2 regions of the Tateyamaria omphalii genome follow, and region 2 is predicted to be linked to the other one. Evidence: riboswitches for the same ligand, from Rfam matches in the RefSeq annotation. Region 2 holds a riboswitch; the other holds the start of a gene.
What was found. A riboswitch is a leader RNA that binds a small molecule or an ion and turns the genes downstream of it on or off. The one in region 2 is predicted to bind thiamine pyrophosphate.
Positions count from the first base shown of each region.

Region 1: linked by a shared signal. The riboswitch ahead of thiM (hydroxyethylthiazole kinase) and the one ahead of BWR18_RS16115 (thiamine ABC transporter substrate-binding protein) in region 2 are both predicted to bind thiamine pyrophosphate.

Region 1 covers NZ_CP019312.1:35,068-40,222, forward strand. The annotation lists gene BWR18_RS00165 (3-oxoacyl-ACP reductase) at 1-446, opposite strand, end outside; gene thiD (bifunctional hydroxymethylpyrimidine kinase/phosphomethylpyrimidine kinase) at 443-1,252, opposite strand; gene thiE (thiamine phosphate synthase) at 1,249-1,887, opposite strand; gene thiM (hydroxyethylthiazole kinase) at 1,878-2,660, opposite strand; TPP riboswitch at 2,705-2,793, opposite strand; gene BWR18_RS00185 (PqiC family protein) at 2,842-3,387, opposite strand; gene BWR18_RS00190 (PqiB family protein) at 3,391-5,155, opposite strand, start outside.
Region 2 covers NZ_CP019312.1:3,213,594-3,218,748, reverse strand. The annotation lists gene BWR18_RS16130 (DM13 domain-containing protein) at 1-348, opposite strand, end outside; gene BWR18_RS16125 (TetR/AcrR family transcriptional regulator) at 475-1,056, shown strand; gene aroC (chorismate synthase) at 1,053-2,153, opposite strand; TPP riboswitch at 2,247-2,348, shown strand; gene BWR18_RS16115 (thiamine ABC transporter substrate-binding protein) at 2,387-3,367, shown strand; gene BWR18_RS16110 (thiamine/thiamine pyrophosphate ABC transporter permease ThiP) at 3,343-4,890, shown strand; gene BWR18_RS16105 (thiamine ABC transporter ATP-binding protein) at 4,877-5,155, shown strand, end outside.

The sequences.
Region 1 (5,155 bases), 680 kb from region 2:
AAGTTGGTGCCGATGGTGATGATCCGGCCGAAACCGGCCTGCTCCATGGCCGGTGCCGCAGCCTGGATCACGTTCAGCGCGCCGATCACTGCGGTGTCGTGCTGTGCCAGAAGCGCCTTGGGTGAAAGCGTGTAGAGCGTGTCGCGGGCGTCGCCATTGAAGCTGTAGTCGGCGAGCGCGTTGTGCACGACCGTTGTGATCGGACCGAAGGTGTCTTTGGCGGTGTCGATCATGGTGCGGATCTGATCGGCGTCCGTGATGTCTGCCTGGATCGCCTGCGCGCGTGGGCCAAGCTTGGATGCGAGCGTTTTGGCCTGTGTCCGGCTGTTGCGGTAGTTGAGGATGACCTGCGCCCCTTCGCGCGCGAAGGCGGTGGCGATGGCCGCACCGAGGCCGCGGCCTGCGCCGGTGACAAGGACGGTTTGCTGGTCGAGGGGGAGGGTCATGCGCGGTCTTTCCAGAGGGTGTGAAAGTGGTGGACGGGGCCGTGCCCGTGGCCCACGGACAGGGCGTCCGCCGCGGCGATGGCGCCTGCGACGTAGGTTTTGGCAGCCGCGACCGCCTGCGGCAGCGGGGTACCGTGTCCGATCTGAGCGGCGAGCGCTGATGACAGTGTGCAGCCGGTGCCGTGCGTGTTCTTGCCCGGCGTGCGGGGGCCGTCGAACCAGTGCAGGTTGCCGTCTGCACACAGCACGTCCGGGCTGTCCGGGCTCTCCAAGTGCCCGCCCTTGACCAGCGCGGCCTTGGGCCCGAGCGCTGTCAGCGCCTGGGCTTGTGCGGCCATTTCGTCGCGGTTGGTGGCGATGGGTTGGTCCAGCAAGTGGGCCGCTTCGGGCAGGTTCGGCGTGATGAGCGTGGCGCGGGGCACGAGCCTGTCGCGCAGGGTGTCCATGGCGTCAGGGTGCAGGAGCGGGGCGCCGCCCTTGGCGATCATCACCGGGTCCAGCACGACGGGCACCTCTGGATGTGCTGCAAGCGCGTCGGCGACGGCGCTGGCAATCTGGGCACTGGCGATCATGCCGATCTTTATGGCGTCGACGCGGATATCGTCGAAGACGGCCTTGATCTGCGCCGCGACGAAGGTTGGGGGAACGGTTTCGACGCCGCTGACCCCTTGGGTGTTTTGCGCTGTAAGGGCTGTGAGCGCGGCCATGCCGTAGGCGCCATTGGCGGCGAACGCCTTGAGGTCGGCTTGGATACCGGCACCGCCCGAGGGGTCGGAGCCTGCGATGGACAGGACGTTCGGGATCATGTGTGTGCCTCCAGTTCGGTGCGCAGGGTGCGTGCGGCAGCTTCGGGATCTGGTTGACCGCAGATGGCGGAGACCACCGCGATGCCGTTGCAACCCGCGGTCAGGACATTGGCGGCGTGCCCCCGTTTCAGGCCACCGATGGCGACCGTGGGGCAGGGCGACAGGGCGGTTAGTGTTGCCAGCCCGTCGAAGCCGATGGCGGGTTTGTGGTCTGTTTTCGTGTCTGTCGGGAACACGGTGCCGAGGCCGAGGTAGTCCACCAGCGCCGGGTCGGCGGCCCGGACGTGGTTGGCGGTATCGCAGGACAGCCCCACCAGCTTGTCCGGTCCGAGCCGGGCACGGGCGTCGGTGGGTGAGACGTCGCCTTGGCCGATATGCACGCCGTCCACGTCTGCAGCGATGGCCGCATCGAGGTCGTCATTGATGACCAGCGGCACGGGCGTGTCCCTGAGCGCGTGTTTCAGCGCTCGGGCGAGGGCGGTGCGGTCTGCGGTGGTGGCCGTTTTGTCGCGCAATTGGACGAAGCTGACACCGCCGCGGACGGCTGCGGTCACTGTTTCGATCAGGCCGTGGTGGGCGCAGAGCGCGCGGTCAGTGACGAGGTAGAGTGAGAGTGATTTGGGATCTAGGACCATGTCACACGCCCTTCATCCAGATCACCGGGTTGGATCAAGTGCAGGTGATCGAGGAAGTGGAGGGAGAAGCTGCCGGGGCCGGACGCAACCTTGCCCGCCTGTTCCCCGGCTTCTGCGAAATGGGTCAGGGCCGCCACGGTCGCCTCAAGCGGGGGTGTTACGGCGGCGTAGGCCCCGGTGAGCGCGGTCAGGGCGCAGCCCAGGGCGGTGATCTTTGGCATCATGGCATCGCCGCCTGTGATCTCAGCCTGCCGGGTGCCGTCCGTGACGAAGTCCACCGGCCCGGTGATAGCAACGACGCATCCGTGCGTGGTGGCAAGCGTGATTGCGCTGTCCTTGGCGGCTGCGACCTCATCCCCGCTGTCGGCCCCTTTCCCCGCGCCGCCCGCGCCGGACAGGGCCATGATTTCAGAGGCGTTGCCGCGCAGGATCGTGGGCTTGAACCCCAGCAACTGGCGGGCTGCGTCGCCGCGATAGGGCGTCGCAAAATGTGCGACCGGGTCCAGAACCCAGGGCACAGACGCGGTGTTTGCCGAACCCGCGGCCTTGAGCATGGCCGTGAGCCACGGGGGAGAAAGCGTACCGATGTTGATGGTCAGAGCGCCGCAGATGGGCGTGAAATCCGCGACCTCTTCTTCCGCATGGATCATCGCGGGTGAGGCGCCCGCCGCCAGCATTACATTGGCGGCGATGTTCATGGCCACGTAGTTGGTCATGCAGTGCACGAGGGGGGCCTGCGTGCGCAGGGCGTCAAGGGCGGCGTTTGGTGTCATCGCGTCGGTCCACTTCACTTGGCGGACAGGACGCACCGGGGCGCTGGGCACCGGTTCAACCTCCCTCCGCCAGCATTATCTGGTTCAGGTTCGAAGGGTACGTCTCAGCCTTGCGGCGCCCCTGGCTATGAGTTGGAGATAGGGAGGATGCCCGTGTTGTCCAAGTGAAAAATGCGGGCCGTCAGAGACCGTCCCTGGCGATCCGTGTGGCAAGATCGACCAGCAGCTGCGCGCGGGCCTGCGCGACCGAGGCCGGTGCGCCGTCTGCGACCGGGGTCGACAGCTCGAAGAGATGGGCATGGTCGCGGCCCCGCCCATCAAGATCGACCACGTAGTATTGCCCGGAGATGCGCAGCCGGTCGGCCACGACACTCAGGTCTTCCACCCGCACCTCGACCCGACCGGACGCGAAGCCGTCAAAGGGCCAGGGTTCGGACGCCACGCGCCGCCCCGTGATCTCGGCCAGGTGCCGGGTCAGGGCAAGGGTCATGGCGCGCGTCGGTTCATCCGCCCAAAGCGTGTCGGACAGGACCAGGAGATCACCGTCGTTCGCCGTGATCTCGTCCCGCGCGGCGTAGGCGGGCAGCGAGATATCAGCGACTTCGATGCTGGCAAAGCGCGAGGCGATACGCTCTTGGGCGACCAGCTTGGGCGAGGCCACGAACTGATCCGGGCTGCCGCAGGCGACGGCAAGGGAAAGGGCAATAAAGCCGATGACATTTCGCATGAGTTACCGTCCGAGGATCAGGGAGTTGGGATTGCGTTCAATGGTGCGCGCCAGATCGGTCAGCGCCTTGGCGGCCCGTTCGATCTCGTTCAGCGCGCGCAGCGTTTCGCGCGAGAAGGCGGAGCCTTTCTCGTAGCCGCGCAGGGTGCCTTGTGCCTGCGCCAACGTGCTGTTCAGGCGATTGGCAAGGGCGGGCAGTTCGTCGGCGGCCGTTTCGATGGCGGCGGCGGCCTCGCGGGCCGACGTCATGGTGGCGTTGGCGCTGTCGATCAGCCCGCCTGCGCGTAATTCGGCCAGTGCGGCCTCGGCCTCCGCCAGCGCCCCGGCGAGCGCATCGGGCAGATCCGCGTCGCTGGCATCGCCGAAAAGGCGGCTTGCGGTGGCCAGCACGGCTTCAAGCTCGGTCGCCAGCGTGTCCAGCTCGACCTCTTCTGCGCCTGCGGCGATGCGGTCCAACCTCTCGACCACGGACGGCAGGCCCGCGACCGCCTCTTCGACGGCGGTGGCGGCGTCGCTGGCGTCGGTGAGCGCGGCGCTGAGTTGGTCGGCGGTGTCGGCCTCGGTGATGTCGTTCAGAACGACCGAAAGCTCGTCAAAGGCCTGGACGACCGCGCCCGGTGCGGCGCGTATGTCGTCGGAACTGAGCAGGGTTTGCGCCTCGCGGGCGAAGTCCGTGGCTTGCGTGACCAGATCATCGAGCGGCAAGGCGTTCGCACCGTCGATGAAGGTCGCGATCCGGTCCGTCAGTTCCGGCACCTCGTCCAGGGCCGTTTCGGCGCTGGCGGCGGCAAGGCCCACCTGATCGACGGCGGCCAGCAGACGGTCCACCGCCTGCGCGTCGCGCACATCCGCAAGCAGGCCGCGCACATCGGCACTGGCCGCCTGCAGGTCGCTCATCAGCACCCGCAGGTCTTCGGGCAGTGCCTGCACCTCGTCCGAGCCGATCACGCCGCGGGCATCCGACAAGAGCCCGAGGATTTCGCCGGGGGTTTCGCGGATTTCGTCGCTGGCGACAAGGGCCGCGGCATTGTCCAGAAAGCGGATCGCGCTGTCGAGCAATTCCTCGACGGGCAGGGCGTTCACACGCTCCAGCACGCCTTCGGCTGACAGGGCCATGTCGGACACTTCGCTTTCGGTCACCGGGAAGACGGGGAAGGGGTCACCATCCTGATCTATGGTGGCGGGCGGAGCGTCGGGTTCGGTGATCAGTTCGACCTTGAGGCCACCGGCCAGAAGGGACGCATTCACCAGCCGGGCCCGCAGACCTTCGGCTACGCGCTCTTCGAGAAATTCGATGGCTTCGGTGCGGCTGAGGTCGGCGTCGATGCCAAAGCGGGAGGTGTTGATTTCGACCGTGGAGAGGAGGCGCACGCGCGAGTCGCCAAAGCGGTCCGGGTCCACGATGCCCGACACGTTGGCCACCCGCCCGATGCGCAGGCCCCGCCACTCGACCGCCGCGTCCGCAGTGAGGCCGCTGACATTGTCGTCAAAGATGAGGGTGAGGCGCACCACGGCGCCGCTGCTGCCTTCGAACACCGAATTGCGGGCGGCAGCCTCGTTCGGGTGCACCTCGTAGACGAGCCCCGCGCGCAGCGGCTCACCCCCCGACACCAAAGTGCCGAAGGTGATGCCGCCCGAGATCAGCGAGGCGACCGATGAAAAGTCGAGCGATGCGCCGGAGGGACCCACGGACAGGCTGAAGCCTGACGTGTCCCAGAACCGTGTGGCTGTGGTGACCAACTGGTCGTGGGGGTCGTAGATGATGGCG
Region 2 (5,155 bases):
TTCGTTGAAGTCCGAGACGTCTACGCCTGCCGGAATGACAAAGGATTGCGCGCCGGTCAGATTGCCCAGCACGCCCGCATCGGTACGGCCGTCATATTTGCCGTCCTTGCCCAAGCCCACGCGCGGGTCGGGCGCACCATCGAGGCTGAAGTCTTCGCCCAGCACGATGGTATGGCTGCCGTCGGCATTCTTGATCACGTCAACTTCGCCGGTGGTGATGTGGTCCGACGCGCCGGTGAACGTGCCGCTTGCGATGGTGTCGGCGGAGGCTGGGCCGGTGGCAAAGCCAATGACAATGGCGAGGGTCAGGGCGATGGATTTCATGAGGGTGAGCATTGCTGTCTCCATTGTGGACTGTATGGTTCCTAATATGTGGATAGCAAAAGGAACCGAATGGTACAAAACACAAACTTGTGAGTTCTGGACTATATGGTTCCAAACACTATATTGAAGGTCAGACATCGGAGACAGCACATGGCCAGACCACGATCATTCGACATTGACGACGCGCTGGAAAAGGCGATGCACGTCTTTTGGGAACACGGGTACGAGGGGGCGTCGCTGCCTGACCTGCTGGATGGCATGGGGTTGACGCGGGGCAGTCTCTACAAGGCGTTCACCGATAAAAAGACGCTCTTTCTGCAGGTCTTGCAGCGCTATGAGCGACAGGCGGTTCAGGCGGGTGTTGCGATGCTTGCCGATCCGTCCATTCCAAATGGGGCGGAGCGTATCATGGCGATGTTCCAGGGCTCCTATCAGAACGTCGTCAATGGCGATGCGCGCGGGTGCTTGCTGTGTACCGCTGCGGCGGGGCCAAGCAGTTACGACGATGATGTTGCCAAGGCCGTGTCCGAAGGATTGGGTGCCTTGCGCGATGGGATTTATACGGCGTTGGGCGCGTCACCGAAGCATGCCGTCTTGAACCCAGCGGAGCGTGGTGCCCTCGCCGATATGATCATCGCGCAGTATGTTGGTCTGCGCACCATGGCGCGGGCGCGCATTGATCACGACACACTGCACAACATCGTCCGCTCTGTTGGCGTGATGCTGGCCTAGCCGATCTTACCGCGCTCGCCGCCAGTCTGACCGCGGTCGAGCAGCAGGTGGTCCAGGATGACGCAGGCCATCATCGCCTCGCCCACCGGTACTGCGCGGATACCGACGCAGGGGTCATGGCGGCCCTTTGTGATGATTTCGGCCTCTTCGCCGGATTTGGTGATCGTCTTGCGGGTTTGCAGGATCGACGACGTCGGCTTGACCGCAAAGCGCGCAACGATGTCCTGCCCGGTCGAGATACCGCCGAGGATACCGCCCGCGTGGTTGGAGGAATATTCGGGCCCGTTTCGTCCCATTGTGATCTCATCCGCGTTCAACTCGCCAGTGAGCATGGCGGCAGACATGCCTTCGCCAATCTCGACCCCTTTGACCGCGTTGATCGACATCATTCCCGCCGCAAGATCAGTGTCTAACTTGCCGTAAACCGGGGCGCCGAGACCTGCGGGCACGCCGCGCGCGACCACTTCAATCACGGCGCCGACCGACGAGCCGGATTTGCGCAGACCATCGAGGTAATCGGCCCATGTCGTGGCTGCTTTGGCGTCGGGCACCCAGAACGGGTTCTGGTCGATCTGGTCCCAGTCGAACTTGTCCCGGTCAATCTCGTGCGCACCCATGCGGGTCATGTAGCCCTTGATCTCGATCCCCGGCACCAGCTTGTCCAGTGCCGCGCGTGCCAGACCGCCTGCGGCCACCCTCGCTGCCGTTTCGCGGGCAGAGGACCGGCCCCCGCCGCGGTAGTCGCGGATGCCGTATTTCTGCCAATAGGTGATATCGGCATGACCGGGGCGAAACTTTTCGGCGATATCGCCATAGTCCTTCGACCGCTGGTCGGTGTTTTCGATCATCAGCTGGACGGGGGTGCCTGTGGTCTGCCCTTCGAACACGCCCGACAGGATTTTAACCGCGTCGGGTTCACGCCGCTGCGTCGTGTATTTGTTCTGACCGGGTTTGCGCTTGTCCAGCCAGTGCTGGATCATCGCCTCATCAACCTCGACCCCCGGCGGGCACCCGTCGACCGTGGCCCCAAGCGCAGGTCCATGGCTTTCGCCCCATGTGGTCACGCGGAAAAGATGGCCAAAACTGTTGATCGACATGGGGTTGCTCCTTTGCCGGACCCGTCTAGCGATGCGATGCGGCACGCTCAAGGCGTTTTCCGCTTGCAGGGGCGGGGCGCGGGCCCTAGCTTCCGCCCTACCTCGGGGTGCCTGGAAACAGGCTGAGATGCGCACAGCGAACCCGTTGAACCTGAACCGGTTAACACCGGCGGAGGGAAGGTTTGGCTCATCCCAAGATCCTTATCCCGCCGCCTCTCTGATTGGAGGATGCGATGAAATACGCTTTGACTTTGGCTGCCACGCTTGGCGCCACGACGGCATTGGCCGACACGCCCGTTCTGACTGTTTATGCGGGAGACTATTTTACGTCTGAATGGGGTCCGGGACCCATCATCGAGACGGAGTTTGAAAAGATCTGTGCCTGCGATCTGGAATGGTCCACCGGCGATCTGGTGCCGCGCCTGTTGCTGGAAGGGAAGCGGACCAAAGCCGACGTGGTCATTGGCCTGACTTCCGACGTGACGGCCAAGGCGCGCGCGACAGATCTGTTTGCCCCGCACGGTCAGGACAACAGCGCACTGACGCTGCCGATTGAGTGGACAGATGACACGTTCCTGCCGTTCAACTACGGGCACACGGCGTTCATTTACAATGAGAATACGATGGACGCGCCGCCCGCGAGTTTTGAGGATTTGCTGGCGCTGCCCGACGACGTGAAGATCGTCATTCAGGACCCGCGCACGTCGATTTCCGGTCTGGCTTTGGTGCTTTGGGTGCAGGCGGTTTATGGCGACCGGTCGGCAGAGGTGTGGGAGGCGCTGTCGGACAACATCCTGACCGTGACCAAGGATTGGTCGGCGTCCTACGGCCTTTTCACTGACGGTGAGGCCGACATGGTGCTCAGCTACACGACCTCGCCCGCGTATCACATGTTTGCCGAAGAGGACTTCACCAAGAAGGCGGCGATCTTCCCCGAAGGCCACTATTTCATGGTTGAAACGGTGGGCAAGATTGCGGGCACGGACCAGCCTGCGCTGGCGGATCAGTTCCTGGCCTATGTGATGTCGCGCGACTTCCAGACCATTATTCCCACCGCCAACTGGTCGCTGCCTTCGGCCTTGCCGCAGGCCGATTGGCCCGAGGGGTGGTCGGAATTGCCGCTGCCTGAAAAGGTGCTGTTCTACTCGGAAACCGAGGCGGCAGAGCTGCAAGCGGACGCGGTCGAGACATGGCGCGCCGCGCTCAGCCAGTAAGCCAAAGGGCTGGCATCATCGCGGCGGCGTTCGTCGTCGCGGTGGTGATTGCAGCCTTTGTCGGCATCAGTCAGAGGATTGAAACCACCACTGGCTTGCGCGCTGCCGAATGGCAGGCGGTGCGCTTTACCGTGTGGCAGGCGTTTCTGTCTGCGCTGATTTCCGTGGTGTTGGCGGTACCCGTGGCCCGCGCCTTGGCCCGGCGGCGGTTGCCGGGGCACACGCTGTTGGTGACGCTGTTGGGCGCGCCGTTCATCCTGCCGGTGATCGTGGCTGTTCTGGGGTTGCTCGCGATCTTTGGGCGGAACGGGTGGCTGAACACAGCGCTGGGCGTGGTCGGATTGCCGGAGGTGTCCATCTATGGCGCGCATGGCGTTGTTTTGGCGCATGTTTTCTTCAACATGCCTTTGGCCACACGGTTGATCCTGCAAGGTTGGCAGTCCGTCCCGGCAGAGCAGTTTCGCATTGTGGGTCAGTTGGGACTGCCCCCGCGCATGGTGTTTCGCGTCATTGAATGGCCCATTCTGTGGCAGGTGGTGCCGGGGGCGTTTGCGCTGATCTTTGTCATTTGCCTGACGAGTTTTGCAGTGGCGCTGACTCTGGGTGGCGGTCCACGCGCGACGACGATTGAGTTGGCTATTTACCAAGCGTTTCGGTTCGACTTCGACCTCGGGCGGGCTGCTGTCCTGAGCCTGTTGCAGCTTGCCGTGGCGGGGGCTGCGGCGGTGCTGGCCCTTTGGATTCTGCCGCCCATCGCGTTGCAAACCGGGCGCGACAGGGCGGTGCGCCGGTGGGATGCACCTGCGCCATGGGGGGATGCTTTTTGGATCGTGCTTGCTGCCGGGTTCCTGTTGTTGCCGATGCTGTCCATTGCGCTGTCGGGCGTTGTGGGCCTGTTTTATATGCCTGTTTCGGTGTTGAGTGCGACCTGGACGACCGTCTGGGTTGCTTGCGTGAGCACCGTCGTTTTGCTGGTTCTTGCCCTGCCGATGGCGGCGTGGTTGGCGCAAGCGCAGTGGGGCGGGGCCGAGGCATTGACCCTTTTGGGCCTGGTCGCATCGCCCCTGATGATCGGGACGGGGTGGTTCATTCTGATCTTTCCATATGTCTCGCCCACAGCCTTTGCGTTGCCTGTGACCGCGCTGATCAACGCGATGATGGCGCTGCCATTTGCGGTGCGCATCCTGCTGCCTGCGATGCGGCAAGTGTTCAGTGATTACGGGCGTTTAAGTGTGGGCTTGGGACTGCGTGGGGTGTCGCTGTGGCGCATTGTCATCATCCCGCGCCTGCGTCCGCAGATCGGGTTTGCGGCGGGCTTGACGGCGGCGCTGAGTGTCGGGGACTTAGGCGTTGTGGCGCTGTTCGCGGACCCGGATGTGGCGACGCTTCCGTTGCAGATGTACCGGCTGATGGGCGCGTATCGGACCGAAGCGGCGGCGGGGGCGGCGTTGGTGCTGGTGGCGCTGGCCTTTGGGATGTTCTGGGTCTGCGATGCGTGGGGGCGGCGACATGCTGCGGGTTGAGGGGTTGCGGATCGCTCAAGGAGATTTTGCCCTGAGTGCGGATTTTGAGGTCGCGCAAGGCCGCCGGGTGGCGGTGATCGGGCCGTCTGGCGCGGGAAAGTCTACGCTTCTCAATGCGTTGGGTGGGTATGTCGACATTGCAGGTGGCAGCGTCGAGGTGGATGGCCGGGACGTGACCGATGCGGCGCCGGACAAGCGTGGGATCGCGATGCTGTTTCAGGACGGGAACCTGTTTCCGCATCTGACGCTGGCGCAGAATGTGGGC